Regions from separate parts of the Allobosea sp. GW821-FHT03A12 genome, predicted to be linked through region 1. Evidence: riboswitches for the same ligand, from Rfam matches in the RefSeq annotation. Region 1 holds a riboswitch; each other region holds the start of a gene.
The links. Region 1 has a riboswitch for cobalamin ahead of AC3WLC_RS22665 (CbtB domain-containing protein). Riboswitches for the same ligand answer to the same signal wherever they lie in the genome.

Region 1 (2,856 bases):
TCGATCAGTTCCGACTTGGCGTTGCGGCCGGTGACGACGATGTGGAGGTCGGGCCGGCGTTCCCGCAGCACTGCCACGACGTCGGCGAGCGGCAGGTAGTCGTAGCGCAGGGCGATGTTGAGCTCGTCGAGCACTACGAGCCGGATGCTTTCGTCGGCCATCAACTCCTTCGCCTTCTCGAAGGCGCGGGTCGCGGCGGCGATGTCGCGGGTCTTGTCCTGCGTCTCCCAGGTGAAGCCCTCGCCCATGGAATGCCAGGAAATCTGGTCACCGAAGGCCTCCAGCGCCTTGCGCTCGCCGGTCGACCAGGCGCCCTTGATGAACTGGACGACGCCGATGCGCCAGCCATGGCCAAGCGCGCGCAGGATCAGGCCGAAGGCGGCGGTCGACTTGCCCTTGCCCGGACCGGTGTTGACGATCAGCAGGCCCTTTTCCAGCGTCTTGCCGGCGACCTCGGCGTCCTGCACCGCCTTGCGCTTTGCCATCTTCGCCTTGTGGCGGGCGGCGTCCTCGGCCTCGGTCGTCATCACTTCACCTGCATCGGCAATCCGGCGACCATGAAGACCACGCGCCCGGCCTGCGCCGCAAGCCGCTGATGCAGGCGGCCGGCCTCGTCGCGGAAGCGCCGGGCGAGCGCATTGTCCGGCACGATGCCGAGGCCGACCTCGTTCGAGACCAGCACGATAGGCGCGCTGGCCTCGCGGCAAGCGGCGATAAGCTCGCCGGTCGCGATTGCGATGTCGCGCTCGGCGAGCAGCAGATTGGTCAGCCACAGCGTCAGGCAATCGACGAGAATCGGCTGACCGGCCCGTGCATTGCGAATCGCCTCGGGCAGGGCGACGGGCGCATCGACGGTCTGCCAGTCGCGCGAGCGGCGGGCTCGGTGCTCGGCGATGCGGGCGCGCATCTCGTCGTCATAAGCCTGCGCGGTCGCGATATAGGTCCAGGGCGCCGGCAGCGCCTCGACCAGCGCCTCGGCATGGCGGCTCTTGCCGGAGCGGGCACCGCCGAGGACGAGAGTGAGCAGAGGAAGGGTCATGTCCTGGTCTCCGCGTCATGCTCGGGCGCAGACCCGAGCATCTCTTTCAGGAGATTCTCGGCTCTTCGCTACGCTTCGGCCGAGAATGACGAGACTGCATTGCACAGTGCCTACCGGATGGCTAATGATCGTCGCTGACGGTGCCTCGACAACGAGGTGAAAAGGGAACGCGGTGAAAGGCCGCGGCTGCCCCCGCAACTGTAAGCGGCGCGTCCTGCGCCATCGGCCACTGGGTTTCCCGGGAAGGCGGAGCAGGACACCAAGCCGTGAGCCAGGAGACCTGCCGTCGTCCGATGTCGTCCAGCAGGCTGCCGGTGGGGTGGCCAGGAGTGAGCCAATGAACACCGCAACCGTCACCAGCCAGACCAGCGTTTCGGAGCGGGCGAAAGCCGTCGCCGCCGCGCTGATCCTCGGCTTCGTGCTGATCTACACCGTCGGCTTCGCCGCCTCGTCCACTGTCCACAACGCGGCGCACGACACTCGTCACGGCCTCGCCTTCCCCTGTCATTGAGGGAAAGCACATGGTCACGCGTGTTCTCACGGTCAGCATCCTGGCCGGGCTTCTGGCTGGGCTGCTGATCTCGGCGCTCCAGCACGTCACCACCACCCCGCTGATCCTCAAGGCCGAGACCTATGAGGCCGCATTCCGCTCGCAGGGCGCACCGATGAAGGCCGCCTTCTCTGACGGTGCCCGCATCATTCTCGCCCATAACGACCCGAAGGCCGGGGCGGACCATACCGGTGAGCATGAATGGAAGCCGCAGGACGGCCTCCAGCGTACCGCCTTCACCAGCCTGGTGACGATCGGCACCGCGATCGGCTTCGCCGCATTGCTGCTCGCCGGAATGATCGCCGCGAACGAGCAGATCGACCAGCGCCGGGCATTGGCCTGGGCCGTCTGCGGCTTCCTCGCCTTCGGGCTCGCCCCGGCGATGGGGCTGGCGCCGGAATTGCCGGGCTCCGCCGCGGCCGAACTGCAGCACCGCCAGCTCTGGTGGCTGCTGACGGCGGTCGTCACCGCCGGCGCGCTCTTTGTCTTCCTGCGCGTCGAGGCTTCCTGGGCGCGGGCGCTTGCCGTGCTGGCGCTGCTGCTGCCACATCTGATCGGCGCGCCGCACCTGGCGGCGCCGGAGAGCAAGGTGCCGGCCGAGATCGCCGCGCATTTCGCCGCGCTCTCGCTCGCCATCCAGGCCGCGCTCTGGCTCGTCACCGGCTTCGCCGTCGGCGTGCTCTGGCCTTGGGCCACGCGCCGCAGCGCCGTCGCCGCGGCGGCCTGACGCCTCGCGCAGCCAGAAACGGCCGCGCCAGAACAAGGAGGCGTCTCATGCTCGAAGGCGATCTCGCCCTCGCGATGGAGGCCCGGCAGCAGCCGGGCTGCACCATCCATGTCTGCACCACCTGCCGGCGCCAGCGCGAGGATCTGCCGGAAGGCTATGACCAACCCGGCATCGGCCTTGCGGCAGCGCTCTCCGAGCGCATGGCCGGCAGCGGCATTGCCGTCGTCCCGGTCGAATGCCTCTCCGTCTGCAAGCGGCCCTGCACGATCGCGCTCGCAGCCGACGGCAAATGGACTTATCTGATCGGCGATCTCGACGCCGGTCTTCATCTCGACGAGATCGTCAGCGGGGCGGAGAAATTCGCCGCCAGCGCCAACGGCATCGTTCCCTGGAAGGAAAGACCCGTCTCGTTCCGCAAGGGCGTGGTCGCGCGCGTGCCTCCCCTGCCGCGCACACAAGGATCAAACGAATGAACGCTCCCCAGACCACGACGCTCGGCAAGGTGCCGTGCACGATCATCACCGGCTTCCTCGGCGCCGG
Region 2 (2,856 bases), on a different contig from region 1:
CGTCGCCGCGTTGAAGAGCTGCGAGGTCGCGACGCCGGCGAGGATGACGCGATCGCTCGCCCCGCCAGCCCCCGTCGCCAGCAGCGCCACGACCGCGAGCGCGGCGCAGGAGCCGATGAAGGCGCCGGCCGAGACCGTCAACGCCGTGCCGCCGATGCCGACGCCGAGGATCAGCACCGCGACGGCGCCGGTCGAGGCGCCGGCGGAGATGCCGAGCACATAGGGCTCCGCCAGCGGGTTGCGCAGCAGAGCCTGCAGGATCGCGCCGGAGAGCGCCAGCGCGCCACCGCCGAGTCCCGCCATCAGCGCCCGGCTCAGGCGATAATCGAAGATCACGCCCTGCTGGATCGCGCTGACCGGGAAATCGAGATCGAACAGCCCATTGCCGAGCGCGCGCAGCGCCGTATCAAACGGGATGCGCATCTCGCCGATCGTCACCGCCAGCGCCACCGAAACGGTGAGCGCGACGAGCGAGGCCAGCGCGATCGCGATCCGCGCCGGCCAGTTCGGGCCGTGGGCAGCGTGGCTCAAGGAGAGAGGCCGAAGCCGGAGATCGCCTTGGCGAGCGTCTCGATACCGTCGACCGTGTCGAGCCCGGCGCGGGTGGCGCCGACATCCAGGATCACGATGCGGTTGTTCCTGACCGCGTCGAGCTTGCTGGCGACGGGGTCGGTCTTGAGGAAGTCGAGCTTCTTCTCGATATCATCGGCCGGAAAGCGGCGGCGATCCATCTTCACGGTGACGATCACAGCCGGGTTGGCGCCGGCGATGCTCTCCCAGCCGACCAGCGGCCATTCCTCGTTGGTGGTGATGATGTTGCGGGCGCCGAGCTTCGACAGGATATAGGCGGGCACGCCGTTCTTGCCGGCCATGAAGCCGTCGCCCTTGATGTCCTTGCTGGAGAACCAGACCACGACCGGCACGTCCCTGGCCTTGAGGCTGGCGACAGCCTGCACCGCCTTGTCCTCGCGCGCCTTCAGCTCGGCAATCAGCGCATCGGCCCGATCGGAGACGTCGAAAATCTGCCCGAACTCGCGGATGTTGCGATAGACCAGCTCCATCGTGAACATCTGGGTGCGCACGCCGTCGCCGGCGCCGGAATTGTCCTTGCCGACGCAGTCGGTCGGCGAGACGTAAGTTGGCACCTTGACCTTGGCGAACTGGTCGCGCTTGCCGACGATTCCGTTCGGCCCGACATGCCATTCGAACATCGCGGTGACGAGGTCGGGCTCCTGGGCGAGCACCGCCTCGAAGCTCGGATCGTTGTCGGCGAGGCGCTTCACCCTGGCGTTCACCGCCTCATAGGGCTTGGCGACCGGCGAAAACCAGACGGCGGTGCCGACGACGCGGTCGCCGAGACCGAGCGCGTAGAGGATCTCGGTCTGGGTCTGGCCGATCGCGACGACGCGCTTGGGCGGGGCGGCGAAGGTCACGCTCTCGCGGCAGTTCTCCAGGGTCAGCGGATATTGCGTCGGCGCCGCCAAGGCGGCACCCGCGACTAGGGTGCCGAGGAGCGCCGCGACGGGCGCCAGCGGCAGGCGGGTGATGTATCGCGTAGCCGGCACGGGACAAGCCTTGAATGTAACAATGTTGCATTTCTGATAGAAGGGACGGCGCGCAGCCGTCAAGCTCTGCGCGACAGCGCGGGCGGTGTTCACGAACATGGGTCTCATCGCTCCCCGAGATGGCAGGCGGGGAGCTGCGCAGGGGCGTGGATGGATGGAGGCATGGCCGCCATCGACACACAGCTCCGGAACACCCCGTCCGAAAGACGTCTTCGACGACCGGGGCAGGTCTCCTGGCTCGCGGGTCAGTGCCGCTTCCGCCCGGCCTTCCCGGCGCTGTCGGCGCCAGTGGACGATGGACGGAGAGCTCGCCGCTTACAGTTGCGGGGGCAGCCTCGGCTTTGGCGGAATACGCCTCACCGAATTCCCTCTTAGCTCCGGATGCGATCCGGAGAACCTCGATCGCGGCCACCCTATAAGGCCGCGCTGCACCGTCAAGCCCGTCCGCAGCCTTGCAGCGATGGCCACCGCCTCAAGGCTTGCTAAGGTAGGGCCAGGCCAAGGGGTGAGGCATGCAGAGCGAATACCGCGTCGCCATTGTCGTGCTGCCGAACTTCACCCTGCTCGCCCTGTCCAGTGTCGTCGACACGCTCCGGCTGGCGAATCGGGCGCTGGGACGCGAGGCCTACAGCTGGACCGTCTACGGGCTGCAGGACACCGTGGCGGCCTCGAGCCATGTCGGCATCGTCCCCGACAGGCTGCTGGCGGGCGTGCATGACGACGAGGCCGACATCGCCATCGTCTGCGGCGGGATCGGCGGCCATCTCTACAATGAGCGCCATTTGCGGGCGTGGTTGCGGGATCTCGACAGCCGCGGCGCGATCATCGGCGCGATCTCGACCGGCATCTGGCAGGTGGCCCGCGCCGGCCTGCTCGACACCTATCGCTGCGCCGTCCACTGGGACGACCTGCCGTCCTTCTCCGCGACCTTTCCGCTGGTGGAGGTCCGCTCCGAGATCTTCGTACATGACCGACGCCGGCTCACCTGTTCAGGCGGCGTCGCGGTGATCGACATGGTCCTCTATCTCGTCGCGGTGCAATTCGGCATCGCCCAAGCCGACAGCGTCGCGGACCTCTTGATCCACGCCCGAATCCGCTCCTCCGACGAGAAACAGCGCGGCACCGCCGGCAGCCCGCAGGCAACGCCGCGGACCGTCCGCAGGGCGGTGACCCTGATGGAGCGCAATATCGAGGCGACGCTCCCCGTTACCGCGATCGCCTGCGAGATCGGCTGCTCCACCCGCCAGCTCGAACGCCTTTTTGCCGAGGCGTTCGGCATGTCGCCCAAGCG
Region 3 (2,856 bases), on a different contig from region 1:
CAAGACGAGTTGCCTTGGACCCTGCAATCTGGCGCCGGTCGTGCAGGTCTGGCCCGAAGGCACCTATTATGGCGGTGTCGACGAGGCCGCTGTCGACAGGATCATCGCGGAGCACATCCTCGGTGGTCTACCGGTGGACGAGCACGCTTATGAACCGATCGGTAAGAAGCAGTTCCTGCGAGCTCGTGAATCCTGAAGCCGTCATGCGGGGAGGGGACCTTTGACCGCCTGCTTTCCACCTCGCCGCATCGTCTGCCTGACCGAGGAAACGGTCGAGACGCTCTATCTTCTCGGCGAGCAGGAGCGGATCGTCGGCGTCTCCGGCTATGCCGTCCGCCCGCCTGAGGTCAGGCGCGAGAAGCCGCGGGTCTCCGCCTTCACCTCGGCTGACGTTCCGAAGATCCTGGCCCTTGAACCGGATCTGGTCCTGACTTTCTCCGATCTTCAGGCCGGGATCGTCGCCGATCTCATCCGGGCCGGTCTTGCCGTGCACGCTTTCAACCACCGCGACATTGCCGGCATCCTGGCGATGATCCGTACATGCGGGGCACTGGTCGGCGTACCGGACAAGGCCGAGGCGCTCGTGCGTTCCTATGAGCGCCGGCTCGCGGACATCGCGGCCCGCGCGCCAGCATTGGACTGGCGGCCGAAGGTCTACTTCGAGGAATGGGACGAGCCGCTGATATCGGGCATCGGCTGGGTCTCCGAACTGATCAGGATCGCCGGCGGGATCGATGTCTTCGCGGACAGGGCGCGTGGGCAGGCGGCACGCGACAGGATCGTCGGCTCCGAGGAGGTAATCGCCGCTGCGCCGGATCTCATCCTTGCCTCCTGGTGCGGCAAGAAGGTCGTGCCGCAGCGCATCATGGATCGTCCCGGCTGGTCGGCGATTCCTGCTGTCGCCGATGGCCGGATCGTCGAGATCAAATCGCCGCTCATCCTCCAGCCCGGCCCGGCCGCGCTGACCGATGGGCTCGATGCGATCGTCCGCGCCATCCACAGCCTAGGTGGCGCTGCCGACGTAGCGGGTTGACGCCACAATCCCGCCATATAGGTTGACGCGCGTCGAGGTCTTCGGAGCGATCCGAAGCTAAGAGGGAATCCGGTGCGGCATTGATCGCCCAATCCGGAGCTGCCCCCGCAACTGTAAGCGGTGAGTTTTCGTCCCTGATGTCACTGGCGCCAAGCGCTGGGAAGACGGTCGAAAGCGTTGATCCGCGAGCCAGGAGACCTGCCCCGACGGCGTATTGATGTCGCGCGGGCGGGGTGTCCGGCGGATCGCAGCATGTCCGGCCGCGATTGCCGCCGTATCTGCCGCGCTTCCGAGCAGCCCTGTTCCGCACAGCGAGGGGCTGACGACGATGACCATGCACCTGGGACTGCGCTGCCGCCATTGGCGCCAGGCGAAGCCGGCGACGCTTGTGGCCGACAAGATGACTTGTAATGATATAACATATCATTCATAGCCGCGACATGCATGCTGCTATGCCTCTTTCCACGTGGGTGAATGCCGGTTCGCTCGACCCTCTCGCGCTTTATGCCAGCGCGATCGACAGTTCCGATTATGCGTCGCGCGTGGCGCCGCTCATCCGCCGCTTGACCTCGGATATCGGCGATCTCGTCGATGTCGGTGCGGGCGGCGGCCAGCTCGGTGCAGCCTTGCTCGGTCGCGCGAGCCATTGGACGGTGATCGAGCCGTCACCGGTGATGCAGGGGCGTCTCGCGCTCCGAGCCGAGCGGCCCCAGATCATCCCGCTCGGCTGGGATGATGAGCGCATTGTCTGCGAGCCCGCCGACACGGTCCTCGCGGCGACGATGCCGGGCTATTTCCATGATCCGCTCGCCTTCCTCGGGCGCTGCCGGCGCTGGGCACGCCGTCAGATCGTCTGGGTCGTGCCAGCACAGGCTGCTCCGAAAGGGCTCATCCTTGCCGCCTGCCTGCCGCGCGAATGGCATCGCGAGGACGAGACGCCGGGCATCGATCTGGTGCTGCCGCGGCTCGGCTCAGACCTGCCCGACCGCTCCGACGTGACGGACTGGACCTTTTCGCTCGAGCTGCCGGACCTCGCCGCCTTCGCGGCGTTCCAGGCCGACCGGTTGGGCTGGGCGCCTGACGACCCGCGCCGGCCCCAGCTTTTCGACCACCTCTACAAGCAGGCCGCGCCGACGCCGGCCGGCTTCCGCCTCTCCTGCCATCGCCGCTCGGCCATCCTCGTCTGGGACCTGACATGATCCGCCCGAATGCCCGCAAAGCCTGCCTGCTTGCCGCGACCTGCCTGACGGCAGCAGCGAGTGCCCCTGCCTTCGCCCAGACCGAGATCAAGCTCGACGAACTCGTCGTGACGGCGACCGGACGCCCCGAACCGCGCAGCAGCATTCCCGGCACTGTCCAGGTCATCGATTCCGCGCAGATCGAGCGCAGCCGGTCGCAGTCGCTGACTGACCTGCTGGCCGAGAATGCCGTCGGCTTTTTCAGCCAGTGGACGCCCGGTCAGACCTCGATCAACATCCGCGGCGGCACCACCGACGGGCAGGGCAAGGACTTCCGCAGCCAGGTGCTGGTGCTGATGAACGGCCGGCGCGCCGGCACGGCAAACCTGTCCAAGCTGTCGACGGCCGATGTCGAACGCATCGAGATCATCCGCGGCCCGTCCTCGGTCGTCTATGGCAGCCAGAACATCGGCGGCGTCATCAACATCCTCCTGAAGACCGGCCGCACCGCGCCGGGCACGATGATCGAAGGGGCAGGGGGCTCCTGGGGGCTCTTGCAAGGCAAGGCCCAGACCGGCGGGCTCTATGACAGCATCGATTATTACGCCGGCATCTCCGGCGGCTCCCGCGACGATTACCGCTCCG

Region 2: linked by a shared signal. The riboswitch ahead of AC3WLC_RS10795 (ABC transporter substrate-binding protein) and the one ahead of AC3WLC_RS22665 (CbtB domain-containing protein) in region 1 are both predicted to bind cobalamin.
Region 3: linked by a shared signal. The riboswitch ahead of AC3WLC_RS02530 (hypothetical protein) and the one ahead of AC3WLC_RS22665 (CbtB domain-containing protein) in region 1 are both predicted to bind cobalamin.

What each region holds. Positions count from the first base shown of each region.
Region 1 covers NZ_JBYSVZ010000006.1:80,790-83,645, forward strand. Annotated here, with positions in the region: gene cobO (cob(I)yrinic acid a,c-diamide adenosyltransferase) at 1-527, opposite strand, end outside; gene cobU (bifunctional adenosylcobinamide kinase/adenosylcobinamide-phosphate guanylyltransferase) at 527-1,039, opposite strand; cobalamin riboswitch at 1,162-1,341, shown strand; gene AC3WLC_RS22665 (CbtB domain-containing protein) at 1,377-1,550, shown strand; gene AC3WLC_RS22670 (CbtA family protein) at 1,561-2,316, shown strand; gene AC3WLC_RS22675 (DUF1636 family protein) at 2,364-2,789, shown strand; gene cobW (cobalamin biosynthesis protein CobW) at 2,786-2,856, shown strand, end outside.
Region 2 covers NZ_JBYSVZ010000003.1:674,972-677,827, reverse strand. Annotated here, with positions in the region: gene AC3WLC_RS10800 (FecCD family ABC transporter permease) at 1-531, opposite strand, end outside; gene AC3WLC_RS10795 (ABC transporter substrate-binding protein) at 528-1,565, opposite strand; cobalamin riboswitch at 1,772-1,981, opposite strand; gene AC3WLC_RS10790 (GlxA family transcriptional regulator) at 2,078-2,856, shown strand, end outside.
Region 3 covers NZ_JBYSVZ010000001.1:529,263-532,118, forward strand. Annotated here, with positions in the region: gene AC3WLC_RS02520 ((2Fe-2S) ferredoxin domain-containing protein) at 1-196, shown strand, start outside; gene AC3WLC_RS02525 (cobalamin-binding protein) at 221-1,033, shown strand; cobalamin riboswitch at 1,051-1,253, shown strand; gene AC3WLC_RS02530 (hypothetical protein) at 1,486-2,232, shown strand; gene AC3WLC_RS02535 (TonB-dependent receptor) at 2,229-2,856, shown strand, end outside.